4 regions of the Streptomyces sp. NPDC048696 genome follow, and region 3 is predicted to be linked to each of the others. Evidence: riboswitches for the same ligand, from Rfam matches in the RefSeq annotation. Region 3 holds a riboswitch; each other region holds the start of a gene.
What was found. A riboswitch is a leader RNA that binds a small molecule or an ion and turns the genes downstream of it on or off. The one in region 3 is predicted to bind cobalamin.
Positions count from the first base shown of each region.

Region 1: another riboswitch for cobalamin. It lies ahead of ACGFRG_RS11620 (cobalamin biosynthesis protein); the one in region 3 lies ahead of ACGFRG_RS26705 (ribonucleoside-diphosphate reductase subunit alpha).
Region 2: another riboswitch for cobalamin. It lies ahead of ACGFRG_RS18205 (HoxN/HupN/NixA family nickel/cobalt transporter); the one in region 3 lies ahead of ACGFRG_RS26705 (ribonucleoside-diphosphate reductase subunit alpha).
Region 4: another riboswitch for cobalamin. It lies ahead of ACGFRG_RS25105 (CbtB domain-containing protein); the one in region 3 lies ahead of ACGFRG_RS26705 (ribonucleoside-diphosphate reductase subunit alpha).

Region 1 covers NZ_JBICVJ010000004.1:554,646-557,736, forward strand. Annotated here, with positions in the region: gene ACGFRG_RS11620 (cobalamin biosynthesis protein) at 1-914, opposite strand, end outside; cobalamin riboswitch at 1,022-1,164, opposite strand; gene ACGFRG_RS11625 (hypothetical protein) at 1,271-1,495, opposite strand; gene ACGFRG_RS11630 (anion permease) at 1,525-2,805, opposite strand; gene ACGFRG_RS11635 (class II aldolase/adducin family protein) at 3,015-3,091, shown strand, end outside.
Region 2 covers NZ_JBICVJ010000008.1:19,209-22,299, forward strand. Annotated here, with positions in the region: gene ACGFRG_RS18200 (TetR/AcrR family transcriptional regulator) at 138-899, opposite strand; cobalamin riboswitch at 1,105-1,313, shown strand; gene ACGFRG_RS18205 (HoxN/HupN/NixA family nickel/cobalt transporter) at 1,311-2,516, shown strand; gene ACGFRG_RS18210 (AraC family transcriptional regulator) at 2,629-3,091, opposite strand, start outside.
Region 3 covers NZ_JBICVJ010000013.1:184,588-187,678, reverse strand. Annotated here, with positions in the region: gene mctP (monocarboxylate uptake permease MctP) at 1-1,294, shown strand, start outside; cobalamin riboswitch at 1,407-1,566, shown strand; gene ACGFRG_RS26705 (ribonucleoside-diphosphate reductase subunit alpha) at 1,696-3,091, shown strand, end outside.
Region 4 covers NZ_JBICVJ010000012.1:86,260-89,350, reverse strand. Annotated here, with positions in the region: tRNA gene ACGFRG_RS25115 (tRNA-Val) at 12-83, shown strand; gene ACGFRG_RS25110 (histidine phosphatase family protein) at 151-714, opposite strand; cobalamin riboswitch at 791-938, shown strand; gene ACGFRG_RS25105 (CbtB domain-containing protein) at 975-1,199, shown strand; gene ACGFRG_RS25100 (CbtA family protein) at 1,218-1,988, shown strand; gene ACGFRG_RS25095 (hypothetical protein) at 2,097-2,381, opposite strand; gene ACGFRG_RS25090 (RNA-binding S4 domain-containing protein) at 2,580-2,978, opposite strand; gene ACGFRG_RS25085 (PaaI family thioesterase) at 3,045-3,091, opposite strand, start outside.

The DNA of each region.
Region 1 (3,091 bases), on a different contig from region 3:
CTCACCGCGATCGCCACTCCCAGCGCCAGCCAGCCCACCCGCCGCGACAGCCTCACCGCCCGCTCGATGTCCGGAACTTCCACGGCCCGCCCGCCGTTGTTGAGCACGGGACGGTGCTCGACCCTGCCGCCGTAGGAGAGGGTGCCGCCGAGGCGTACGCCGAGGGCGCCCGCGAACGACGCCTCGACGGGGCCGGCGTTGGGGCTCGGGTGCTTGCGGGCGTCGGCCCGCCACGCGCGCGCGGCGGCGCGCGGCGCGCCCCCGGCGGCCACGGCGAGCGCGGCGGTGAGCCGGGCGCCGGGCCAGCCCGCCACGTCGTCCAGGCGTGCCGAGGCCCACCCGTAGCGCAGATGGCGCGGCGAACGGTGACCGACCATCGCGTCCAGGGTGTTGACCGCCCGGAACGCCACCAGGCCGGGCACCCCCGCGAGCGCGCCCCACACCAGCGCGCCGACCACGGCGTCGGAGGTGTTCTCGGCGACGGACTCGACGACCGCGCGCGCGATGCCCGGCGCGTCCAGGGACTGCGGGTCGCGCCCGCACAGATGCGGCAGCCGCGCGCGGGCGGCCTCGGTGTCCCCGGCTTCGAGCGCCGCGCCGATCGCGCGCGCCTCCCGGCCCAGCGAAGTGCCGCCCACGACGGCCCAGGTGGCGGCGGCGGTCAGCGCGACGGACGCGGCGGGACGGCCGCGCGTCGCGCGCGTGGCGAGCAGCGCGGCGCTCGCGGCGCCGCCGGCGCACACGGCGGTGTGCAGTGCGCCCCAGCCCCGGTGGTCGCGCCACAGCGCGCGCTCGACGGCGGCCGCGGCGCGGCCGAACGCGGCGACCGGGTGCCCCCGGCGCGGATCGCCCAGGAGCAGGTCGCCGAGGAGCCCGGCGGTGGCGCCGTACGCGAAAGTGCGATCGGCACGCATGGGGTCAGTCCGCCGCGATGCCGCGGAGAGCTCCGGTACTTCTGGGGGGTGCCGGCAACAGGCAGGCGCGCATGGCGGTATGTCCTCACTCAGGGTGTCCGCGCCCTGGTACGACGTCGACCGGCGGTGAGAGTTCCTGGCTCACGGGGTTCATTCCCCGATGACAGTGGCGGGACCGCGCCGGATTCGCACCGGCTTCCTCTTCTGCCGCCGTAAATGGCTCGGGCAGTCCACCACGCCCGGCAACGCCCGTCAACTCGCTGCTGACCTGCGACGGGAGAGTGTGCCGAGGCACACAGCGAACCGCCCTCCGCAGGGAGCGGAGGGCGGTTCGGGAGACGCGTGGGACGTCGCCGCTACTTGGCGACGATCAGGTTGATGCCGTACGCGACGGCCGCCGCGCAGAGCGCGAAGCAGGCGTAGGCGGTGGTGCGGGCCAGGGCGACGTTGCCCTTGCCGGACGCGGCCGACTGCTGCTTGCTGAGGCCGACGATCCCGACGGTGAACAGGCCCACCAGGCCGACGGTGACGATGAGGCTGACACCGAAGACGGTGCCGAGAGCTGCCCAGTCGATGTGCATGACGATTCCTTAGAGGGTGCGCGGCCGGGTCAGACGGCGGCCGGGCGGGCCGGGTCGGCGGGGGCCACTGGGGCCGGGGCCGGGATGGTGGCCGTCAGATCGGCGGCCACGGCGGCGACGGTCGGGGGCGGGGTGACCGCGGCGATCGCGGTGGTGACGACACCCGCGGGCTCGGCCGGGGCCTCGGTCACGGCGTCGGCCGGGGTGTTGGTGACGTCGGCGTGCGAGACCGGCTCGCGGCGCGACAGCTTCCAGATGAAGCCGGAGCCACCGACCAGCAGGATCGCCACCAGGACGATGCCCCAGGTGCCCTGGCCGGTCAGGAACTCGGCGCCGGCGCCGACCAGACCCGCGGCCGGCAGGGTCAGGCCCCACGCGACGAACATCCGGGTCGCGGTGGACCAGCGGACCACACCGCCCTTGCGGCCGAGGCCGGCGCCCATCACGGAGCCGGAGCAGACCTGGGTGGTGGAGAGCGAGAAGCCGAGGTGCGAGGAGGCCAGGATGACGGTCGCGGCACCGGACTGGGCGGCGAAGCCCTGCGGCGGCGCGAGCTCGGTCAGGCCCTTGCCCATGGTGCGGATGATGCGCCAGCCGCCGAGGTAGGTGCCCATGGCGATGGCCATGCCGGCCGAGACGATGACCCACATCGGGGGGTTGGCGCCCGGGTGCAGCACACCGCCGGTGACCAGGGCGAGCGTGATGATGCCCATGGTCTTCTGCGCGTCGTTGGTGCCGTGGGCGAGCGAGACGAGACCGGCGGAGGCGATCTGGCCCGCCCGGTAGCCCTTGGCGGTGGCCTTCTCGGCAGCCGGGTCGACGTTTCGGTTGATCCGGTACGTCAGCCGCGTGGCCAGCATCGAGGCGACGCCCGCGACGATCGGCGCGGCGACGGCGGGCAGCAGCACCTTGGTGACGACGGTGGAGCCGTTGACCGAGGACCAGCCGGCCGACATCACGGCCGCGCCGATCAGACCGCCGAACAGGGCGTGCGAGGAGCTGGACGGCAGGCCGAGCAGCCAGGTCACCAGGTTCCAGAGGATGGCGCCGACGAGCGCCGCGAAGATCACCTCGGTCCTGATGCCCTTTTCGTTGATGATCCCGCCGGAGATCGTCTTGGCGACCTCCACCGACAGGAACGCGCCGACCAGATTGAGCGCCGCGGACATGGCCACGGCGGCTTTGGGCTTCAGGGCGCCGGTCGAGATGGTCGTGGCCATCGCGTTGGCGGTGTCATGGAAACCGTTCGTGAAATCGAACACTAGAGCTGTCACGACCACAATGGCGAGCAGCAGCGTGATGTGTTCCATTTACCCAGGCAATCGTTCGACGTCAGTGGCTGGACGAACGTAAGTAACCTGGATGAACGGAAGGTGAACTGGACCGGGCTTCATGGTGTCTCTGACCGGTTTTTGCTGGGGTCAGGCTCTGACAAACCCCGTGAACAGGCCAAACAGCCCATAGAAGAGATTCTGCTCACTCCCCGGCACGGCGTCCGGGAGCTGCGAGGATCGCGTCCATGGGAGAGACGGACCACCACGAACCGACCGCCGCCGCCTGGGCCGAGCTGACCGCGGCCGCGTGCCGGACCGCGGC
Region 2 (3,091 bases), on a different contig from region 3:
CCGCCGGGCCGCTGCCGGTCGTCCATGCGGTCGGCCCCTTCCCGTGCCCGTCGCGCTGTGCGCAGCGTAACCAGGGCCGGGCGGACCGGCACGTCGAGGCGCTGTCCGAGGCGCCTCGACGCGGCCGGGCCCGTACGTCAGCCGGTGGCGCCGCGCGTGCGCGCGAGCCGGGCTTCGAGTCCGTCGAGTACGCAGTCGAGGCCGTCGGTGAAGCCGTCGTCGCGGGCGCTGTCCACCTGCTGCTCGCGCTGAAGGGCGTAGAGCCTGCGCAGCCTGGGGTAGGGCTCCACGGCCCGTTCGGCGGCGGGCCACAGGCCGGTCACCCACTCCTGCTCGCTCATACCGCTGCGGGCGAGCGTGGTGAGCCAGGCGGCCTCGGTCGTCGACACTCCGATGGCATACGCGGCGACGGCGTTGACGGCTCGGTCGGCCGCCTCCAGGGTGAACCCGGCCCGCTCGAACACGCCGAGCAGGCCCTCGGACATCCGCATCATGTTGGGCCCGAGCGCGGCCACCCCCGCCTCGCCGAGCACCGACACGATCCACGGGTGGCGGTGGAAGGCGGAGCGCAGGCTCTGGGCGCAGTGGGTGGCGGCCGCGCGCCACTCGTCGGGCGTGTCCGTGGTGTCCGGGACCTCGATCTCGCCGTAGATCTCGTCGACGACGAGCTCGATGAGCTCGTCCTTGTTCGCCACATGGGTGTAGAGCGAGGTGGCGCCGGCGTTGAGGCGGCTGCCGAGTTTGCGCATGCTGAGCGCGTCGATGCCCTCCGCGTCGAGCAGTTCGAGGGCGGCCGAGACGATGTGGTCCCGGCTCAGCGACGGCTGTTCACGCTTGCGGCGCTGGGGGCGGGTCCACACCGAGGGGATGCTCCGCGTCGGCTGGGTTTCGGCCGGCATCCGGCCTCCTCTCTCTCGCGCTCCAGGGTATCCGCTCGACGGCACGTTGTACGTGGCCACGAACGCCGTACGCAGCACGAACAGTGTGTGGCGCGGAGCCGGTCCGTCCGTCTTCGATGGCGGCACCCTCGGCGGCCCGACCTCGCCGGCTGTTCCGGAGCAACTGCCTCCACTTACCGGGACTTGCAGGTCAGGCGGACCCCACCTACGGTTGGCGGGCCGTGGTGTTCGGGAAGACCGGTGCAAGACCGGAGCGGCCCTCGCCACTGTGATCGGGTCCCACGTCGTTCAGGCCATGAACGGCTTCGGGTAGCCCGCCCCGTTGTGCCACTGGTGCCCGCGAGGACACCGGGAAGGCTGGGGCGGTGCGACACCCCGTAAGCCAGGAGACCGGCCACGGCATCTCGCGAAATGATCCACGAGGTGCTGGAGCGTGAACGAATGACCCTGCCCACTCCGTTTCACTGGCGGCGTGAGGACACCGTCCGAACTGCCTGGCTGCTGGCGGTGATAGCCGCCCTGCACATCGTCGCGTTCGGGATCCTCTTCCTGCTGGTGGTGCCGCGCCACTACGAGGTCGGCTCGAAGACGTTCGGCCTCGGCCTCGGCATCACCGCCTACACCCTCGGCATGCGCCATGCCTTCGACGCCGATCACATCGCGGCGATCGACAACACCACCCGCAAACTGATGGCCGACGGCAAGCGGCCGGTGTCGGTGGGCTTCTGGTTCGCCCTCGGGCACTCCAGCGTGGTGGTCGTGATGGCCGCGCTGGTCGCCGGAGGCGCCCAGCTGGCGGGCACCCTGATGAACGACGACTCGCGCACCCACCAGACGCTGGGCGTGGTGGGAACCACCGTCTCCGGCTCGTTCCTCTACCTCATCGCGGCGCTCAACCTCGTCGCTCTCGTCGGCATCCTGCGGGTCTTCCGGGCGATGCGCGCGGGCACGTACGACGAGGTGGAGCTCGAACAGCACCTGGACTCACGCGGGTTCATGAACCGCGTCCTGGGACGCTTCACCAAGTCGATCACCCGCCCCGGCCAGATGTACCCGCTGGGCTTCCTCTTCGGGCTCGGCTTCGACACCGCGACCGAGGTCACCCTGATGGTCATGGCGGGCTCCGGCGCGGCGGCCGGACTGCCCTGGTACGCGGTCCTGTGCCTGCCCCTGCTGTTCGCGGCGGGCATGAGCCTGTTCGACACCATCGACGGTACGTTCATGAACTTCGCCTACCAGTGGGCCTTCTCCAACCCGGTCCGCAAGGTGTTCTACAACCTCACCATCACCGGGCTCTCGATCGCGGTGGCCTTCCTGATCGGCACGATCGAGCTGGTGGGCGTGCTGCACGACAAACTCGACCTGAGTGACGGGCTCACCGGCTGGGTCTCCGGACTCAACCTGGACAACGTCGGGTTCATCATCGTCGGCCTCTTCGTCGCCGTGTGGGCCGCGGCCCTGGCGTACTGGCGGCTGGCCAGGGTCGAGCAGCGCTGGGCGGTGCGGGTCGCCCCGGGGGGTGCCGTGCCCGGCCAGGGCCGGGCGGGTGCGGCACCCGAGGGAGCCGCGCACGACGGGGCGCACGACGGGACCGCACCCGCCGCGGACGTCATCTGAAGGCGACGACGTCGGACTTCGCCCAGTCGGCGAACGGTAGGTGGCTGGTCGCGCGGTTCCCCGCGCCCCTCAAGGGGCGCGGGGAACCGCGGACTTCTGCATGTCCGGGAGGTCAGGTGGCGTCCCGCTCCACCGGGATCCACAGTGCCGCGTCGGCGTGTCCCGCCCGCTCCTGCGGGTACCGCACGCGCAGTATCTCCGGCCCCGGCCTGCTCCGGTACGGGTTGGAGGGGAACCACTCCGTGAACACGTCCCGCCACATGTTCTGGAGCGCCTGCGGGAACGGTCCGGAGCTCTCGAAGACGGCCCACGTACCGGCCGGGACGGTGAGCGCGTCCAGGTCCTCGGGCGGGGTGAGCCCGGTCACCACCGCGTGGTAGTAGTCGAGTTCGGTACCCTCCGCGCGGCTCGGGTCGATGTCGTCGGTGACCGAGACGATCCCCTCGGGTTCCTGGTCGGACAGACCGCTGATCCGCTGCACGGTCTCCTGCCCGAGGTCCTGGATGAACCCGGCGATCGCCGGGTTCACGCCCTCGTGCACCAGCGGGACCCGGGCCTTCTTGCCGACCACCCGG
Region 3 (3,091 bases):
GCACGGCTATGTGACGACCTCGGACTTCGTGCGCGGCCGCTTCGGCTCCAAGGGCCTCTCGCTCGCGGTCGCGGTCACCGGCATCCTCGCCACCATGCCGTACATCGCGCTCCAGCTGGTCGGCATCCAGGCGGTGCTCGACGTCATGGGCGTCGGCGGGTCCGGCAACTGGTTCCTCAAGGACCTGCCGCTGCTGATCGCGTTCGCGGTGCTCGCGGCGTACACGTACTCCTCGGGCCTGCGCGCCCCCGCGCTGATCGCGTTCGTGAAGGACGCCCTGATCTACATCGTCATCCTGGTGGCGATCATCTACATCCCGATCAAACTGGGCGGCTTCCACGACATCTTCGCCGCCGCCCGCCACAAGTTCGACACCCCGAACGCGGCCGGGAAGCCCACGGGCGCGCTGGTGCCCGGCGACAAGAGCCAGTGGACGTACGCCACGCTCGCGCTCGGCTCGGCGCTCGCGCTCTTCATGTACCCGCACTCGATCACGGCGACGCTCTCCTCGCGCAGCCGCAACGTGATCCGCCGCAACACCACGATCCTGCCGCTGTACTCGCTGATGCTGGGCCTGCTCGCGCTGCTCGGCTTCATGGCGATCGCGGCCGGGGTCAAGGTCAAGAACGGCCAGCTGGCGATCCCGCAGCTGTTCGAGGACATGTTCCCGGACTGGTTCGCGGGCGTGGCGTTCGCGGCGATCGGCATCGGCGCGCTGGTGCCGGCGGCCATCATGTCGATCGCGGCCTCCAACCTGTTCACCCGCAACATCTACAAGGACTTCATCAGGCCCGACGCCACGCCCGAGCAGGAGACCAAGGTCTCCAAGCTGGTCTCGCTCCTGGTGAAGGTGGGCGCGCTGGTCTTCGTCCTGACCATGGACAAGACGGTCGCGATCAACTTCCAGCTGCTCGGCGGCATCTGGATCCTGCAGACATTCCCGGCACTGGTGGGCGGTCTGTTCACCCGCTGGTTCCACCGCTGGGCGCTGCTCGCGGGCTGGGCGGTGGGCATGGCGTACGGCACGCTCGCCGCGTACGGGGTCGCCTCCCCCACCCAGAAGCACTTCGGCGGCAGCTCCAAGGAGATCCCCGGCATCGGTGAGATCGGCTACATCGGCCTCACCGCGTTCGCCCTGAACGTCGCCGTCACCGTGGTCCTCACGGTCGCCCTGCGGGCCCTGAAGGCCCCCGACGGCGTCGACGAGACGTCCCCGGAGGACTACACGGCGGACGCGGGCGACCCGGGCGTACAGAGCGAGCTGCCGCCCGCGACGGCGGGCTCCGCGCGCTGAGCCGACCCCTCGCCGTACGCACACGGGCCGCCGGGAATCCCGGCGGCCCGTTGTCGTGTTCTGAGAAGGCGAGTTGACGCTCTGCCACCCCGCGATCTCACCGCGACACAACATGTGGGGGTGCCGCGTCGGCCCGGCACAAGATGTATGCTCGTGCTCGCTGTCGCCGCAGGGGAATCCGGTGCAAATCCGGAACTGTCCCGCAACGGTGTACTTGTACGCATTCACGTACCTGGTCAGTCCGAGGACCTGCCGACAGCGCGCCCTGGCCGGCCGGCCCGGGTGCCAGACGTCCAGGGCCTCGCGGAATGGGCAAGTGGACGCGGCGTACCCCCGCAAGGGGTGTCTCCGTGTGCCCGCACGCTCCCCGAGGCCCCGTGCCGAGCGAGGAGTGCCCCCACGTGACCATCGCCCCAGCGGATCCCGCATCAGCGATCGAAGAGCCGGCGGATGCCCCCGGGACCGCCCTGCTGCGGACCCTGACGGACTTCACCGCCGATCTGCCGGACACCGACCCCGGCCGTGTCGCCGCCGCCGCGCTGCGCGGCCGCAACGCGCGCTCGGACGAGGCGGAGCTGCGTGGGCTGGCCACCGAGGCGGCCGCCGGTCTCATCTCCGAGGACCCGGCGTACTCCCGGCTCGCCGCCCGGCTGCTGACGGTCACGATCGCCGAGGAGGCCGCGACCCAGGGCTCGGTGTCGTTCTCCGAGTCGGTCGAGGTCGGCCACCGTGAGGGCCTGATCGCGGACCGCACCGCCGACTTCGTACGGCTGCACCGCGCCCGCCTGGACGCGCTGGTCGAGGCGTCGCTCGCGGAGGGCGCCGACGACCGCTTCGGCTACTTCGGCCTGCGCACCCTCTACTCCCGCTACCTGCTGCGGCACCCGATCACCCGCCAGGTCATCGAGACCCCGCAGCACTTCATGCTCCGGGTCGCCTCGGGCCTGGCCGAGGACGACTCGGTGCGCGCCCTGGACCAGGTCGCCGCGCTGTACGGCCTGATGAGCCGCCTGGACTACCTGCCGTCCTCCCCCACGCTCTTCAACTCCGGCACCCGCCACCCGCAGATGTCGAGCTGCTACCTGCTCGACTCGCCGCTCGACGAGCTGGACTCGATCTACGACCGCTACCACCAGGTGGCGCGCCTGTCGAAGCACGCGGGCGGCATCGGCCTGTCGTACTCCCGCATCCGCTCGCGCGGTTCGCTCATCCGGGGCACCAACGGCCACTCCAACGGCATCGTCCCGTTCCTGAAGACGCTGGACGCCTCGGTCGCGGCGGTCAACCAGGGCGGGCGGCGCAAGGGCGCGGCCGCGGTCTACCTGGAGACCTGGCACTCCGACATCGAGGAGTTCCTGGAGCTGCGCGACAACACCGGTGAGGACGCCCGGCGCACGCACAACCTCAACCTGGCGCACTGGATCCCGGACGAGTTCATGCGCCGCGTCGACGCGGACGGCACCTGGTCGCTGTTCTCGCCGGCCGACGTGCCGGAGCTGGTCGACCTGTGGGGCGACGAGTTCGACGCCGCCTACCGCAAGGCCGAGGCCGCGGGTCTGGCGCAGAAGACCATCCCCGCCCGGGACCTGTACGGCCGGATGATGCGCACCCTGGCCCAGACCGGCAACGGCTGGATGACCTTCAAGGACGCCTCCAACCGCACCGCCAACCAGACGGCGGAGCCCGGCCACACGGTCCACTCCTCGAACCTCTGCACGGAGATCCTGGAGGTCACGGACGACGGCGAGACGGCCGTCTGCAACCTCGGCTCGGTCAACCTCGGCGCGTTCGTGCTCG
Region 4 (3,091 bases), on a different contig from region 3:
GGATGTGTCACGGGCGTGTAGCTCAGTGGTAGAGCGCTGCTCTTACAAAGCAGATGTCGGCGGTTCGAAACCGTCCATGCCCACCCTTGACGAAGGCCCCCGCCGTTCCCGGCGGGGGCCTTCGCCGTACCCCCTGACCTCGTCCGTTCCTCAGCTCTCCAGGGGACGCCCGCAGCGCAGGTTCCAGCGGCCCGAGCGGCCCGACAGCTCGGTGACGGTCAGCGGGGCCACGTCCAGGCGCCAGAACGCCGGGGGCGGCAGGGTCAGCGCGTGCGTGGTCGCCGCGCGGATCACCGCCGGGGACGCGACCGCCAGCACCCGGCCGCCCTCGGCGGGCAGCGTGTCCAGCCACGCGCCCACGCGCGCGACGAGCGCGAGCAGGCTCTCCCCGCCGTGCGGCGCGGCCGCCGGATCCGTGAGCCAGGCACGCACCCCCGCCGGGTCCGCGCCGCTCAGCTCGTCGAGCCGCCGCCCGCGCCAGGTGCCCAGATCCCAGGCGGCCAGGGCCGGTTCGGAACAGGTGGGCAGCCCCCGCGCCAACTCGTAGAGCGACGACGGCGGTTTGAGCCGACGCCCCGGCACCGGCAGGGCCGCCGCCGCGTCCTGGACCCGGCGCACGGCGGCGTCGTCCGGGGCGGCGGTGTCGTCGCCGACCCGCGCCTCGCGCGCGTAGCGGTCGGCCGGCGGTGAGATCAACATCACGCGTACGGTCATGAGGCAAGCAGAACACGGGCGTTCACGCACTTGGCGCGGGGGTTGTGCTCCCGCGCGCCGTAGCGGCGCGGACCGTCACGCGGTACGGTCTCGTGGACATAAAGACGGTGTGAAGGAAGCCCGGTGGAACTCCGGCACGGTCGCGCCACTGTGAACCCGGCGAGCTCCCTCGAAGAGGGAGCGAAGACGGGGAAGTCAGACCCACCACCGTCGACAAAGGCACCAACGACCGGGACGCGTGTTCCCCAGGAGGTTCTGCCATGGCACTTTCCGCTGCCCCCGCGCCGAGCGCACCAGCCACCCCCGCGATCACTCCCATCTCCCTGAAGGCGATCGCCCCCTGGGCCCTCTTCTTCGGCATCCTCATGCTCGTGCTGCTCTACTTCGTCGGCTCCGAGCAGGGCGCCACCAGCGTCTTCTCCGGCGAGAACGTCCACGAGTGGCTGCACGACGGGCGCCACCTCCTCGGCTTCCCCTGCCACTGAGACCCGGGGTACCGACTCGTGAACTCCCTGTCCGTCAGGGCGCTGTTGGTGCGTGGCATGCTCGCCGGTCTGGTGGCCGGCGCGTTGGCGCTCGCCGTGGCGTACTTCCTGGGCGAGCCCCGGGTGGACTCGGCCATCGCCTTCGAGGACGCGCACGCGCACGAACACGGCGAAGAGGTCTTCAGCCGCACCTTGCAGTCCACCGGCGGTCTCGCCACCGGTGTGCTGGTGTTCGGCGTGGCGGTGGGCGGTATCGCCGCCCTCGCGTTCTGCGTCGCACTCGGCCGCCTCGGCCGGTTCGGGCCGCGCGCCACGGCGGCGTTCGTGTCCATGGGCGCGCTGCTGACCGTCTACGTGGTGCCGTTCCTCAAGTACCCGGCGAACCCGCCGTCCGTCGGGGACCCCGACACGATCGGCAAACGCACCGCCCTGTATTTCCTGATGATCGCGCTGAGCGTGCTGCTCGCCGTCGGTGCCGTGATCCTCGGCCGCCGGCTCGCGCCGCGCCTGGGCAACTGGAACGCGTCCGTCGCCGCGTCGGCCGCCTTCCTGGTCGCGGTCGGGCTCGCGTACGCGTTCCTGCCCGCCGTCAACGAGGTGCCGAAGGACTTCCCGGCGACGCTGCTCTGGCAGTTCCGCCTGGCGGCCCTCGCGATGCAGGTCACGCTGTGGGCCGGCTTCGGTCTCCTCTTCGGCCACCTCGCCGAACGGCTCCTGGTGCCCGCGCCCGCGAAGGCCGAGCGCCCGGCGGGTACGTCCGCCAACACCACGGCGGCGTCCGCGCACTGACGCTTATCGCCACAGAAGGCACGCACGAGGGCCCCGGACCGTTCGACGGTCCGGGGCCCTCGCGCGCGTGGGTGGTGCTGACTGTCGGGTGGTGCTGATGGCGCTCGTTCAGTCCGGGCGGCGCAGCGAGAAGAAGCGGCTCTGCCGCTCCCTGCGGTAACGCCGCTCCCACCGGGCCATACGGTCCCGGCGGTCACGATAGGACCGGTAGTCCGTGTCGACGCCACGGCCCGAGCCGCCGGCTCCGGACGAGCCGCCGGACGGTGCCGTGGAGCGGCCACGGCGTGGGGCGCTGAAGAGTACGGCCACCACGGCGACGCAGAGCACTATGCCGCCGAGACTGAAGCCGAAGCCGTACAGGACCAGCGCCAGGACGAGAATCCACAGGATCATGGCGTGTTCCTCTGGGGACGGTTCGGGGGCTCCCCTGGCCCCCGCGCCCTCCAAGTTACTCCGGTACGGCGGGAGTTGGCCTCCGAGTTACGTTCCGGCCAACGCCGCGCGCGGAGCCGTATCCGGCCGATGTCGTACCCGGGATCGTCCCCCGGTCGGTGTCCCGCCCGGCCTTCGGGCGGTGACGCGCGCGTGCGCTCAGAGTCCGCGCAGGCGCTCCATCTCGCGGCGGTCGCGCTTGGTCGGGCGGCCCATGCCCCGGTCGCGCACGCCCGCGGCCAGCACGTCCGCGCGCGGGGGCGGCGGCGGGCTGTTGTCGACGTACGCCTCCACCGCGACCGCCGCGCCGACCCGCTTGCGGATGATCTTCGAGACGACCACGATCCGCTCCCGCCCCTCCAGTCGCAGCCGTACCTCGTCGCCGACCTTCACGGTGTGCGCGGGCTTCACGCGCTCGCCGTTGAGCTGGACGTGACCGGCCCGGCAGGCCGTCGCCGCCACGGAGCGCGTCTTGGTGAGCCGTACGGACCAGATCCAAGCGTCGATCCGTACCGGCCCCGCCGAGCCCGCTGCCTTCACCTCGTCTGCTGCCGCCATGCCCCCGACTCTAGACTCACCGCCGCGTGCTGGAGCCGGATCCGGTACGAGTACGGCGGAAGTCCGCTAGCGGATGATCAGGCAGGTCGTGGTGGCGTGCGCGACCAGCTTGC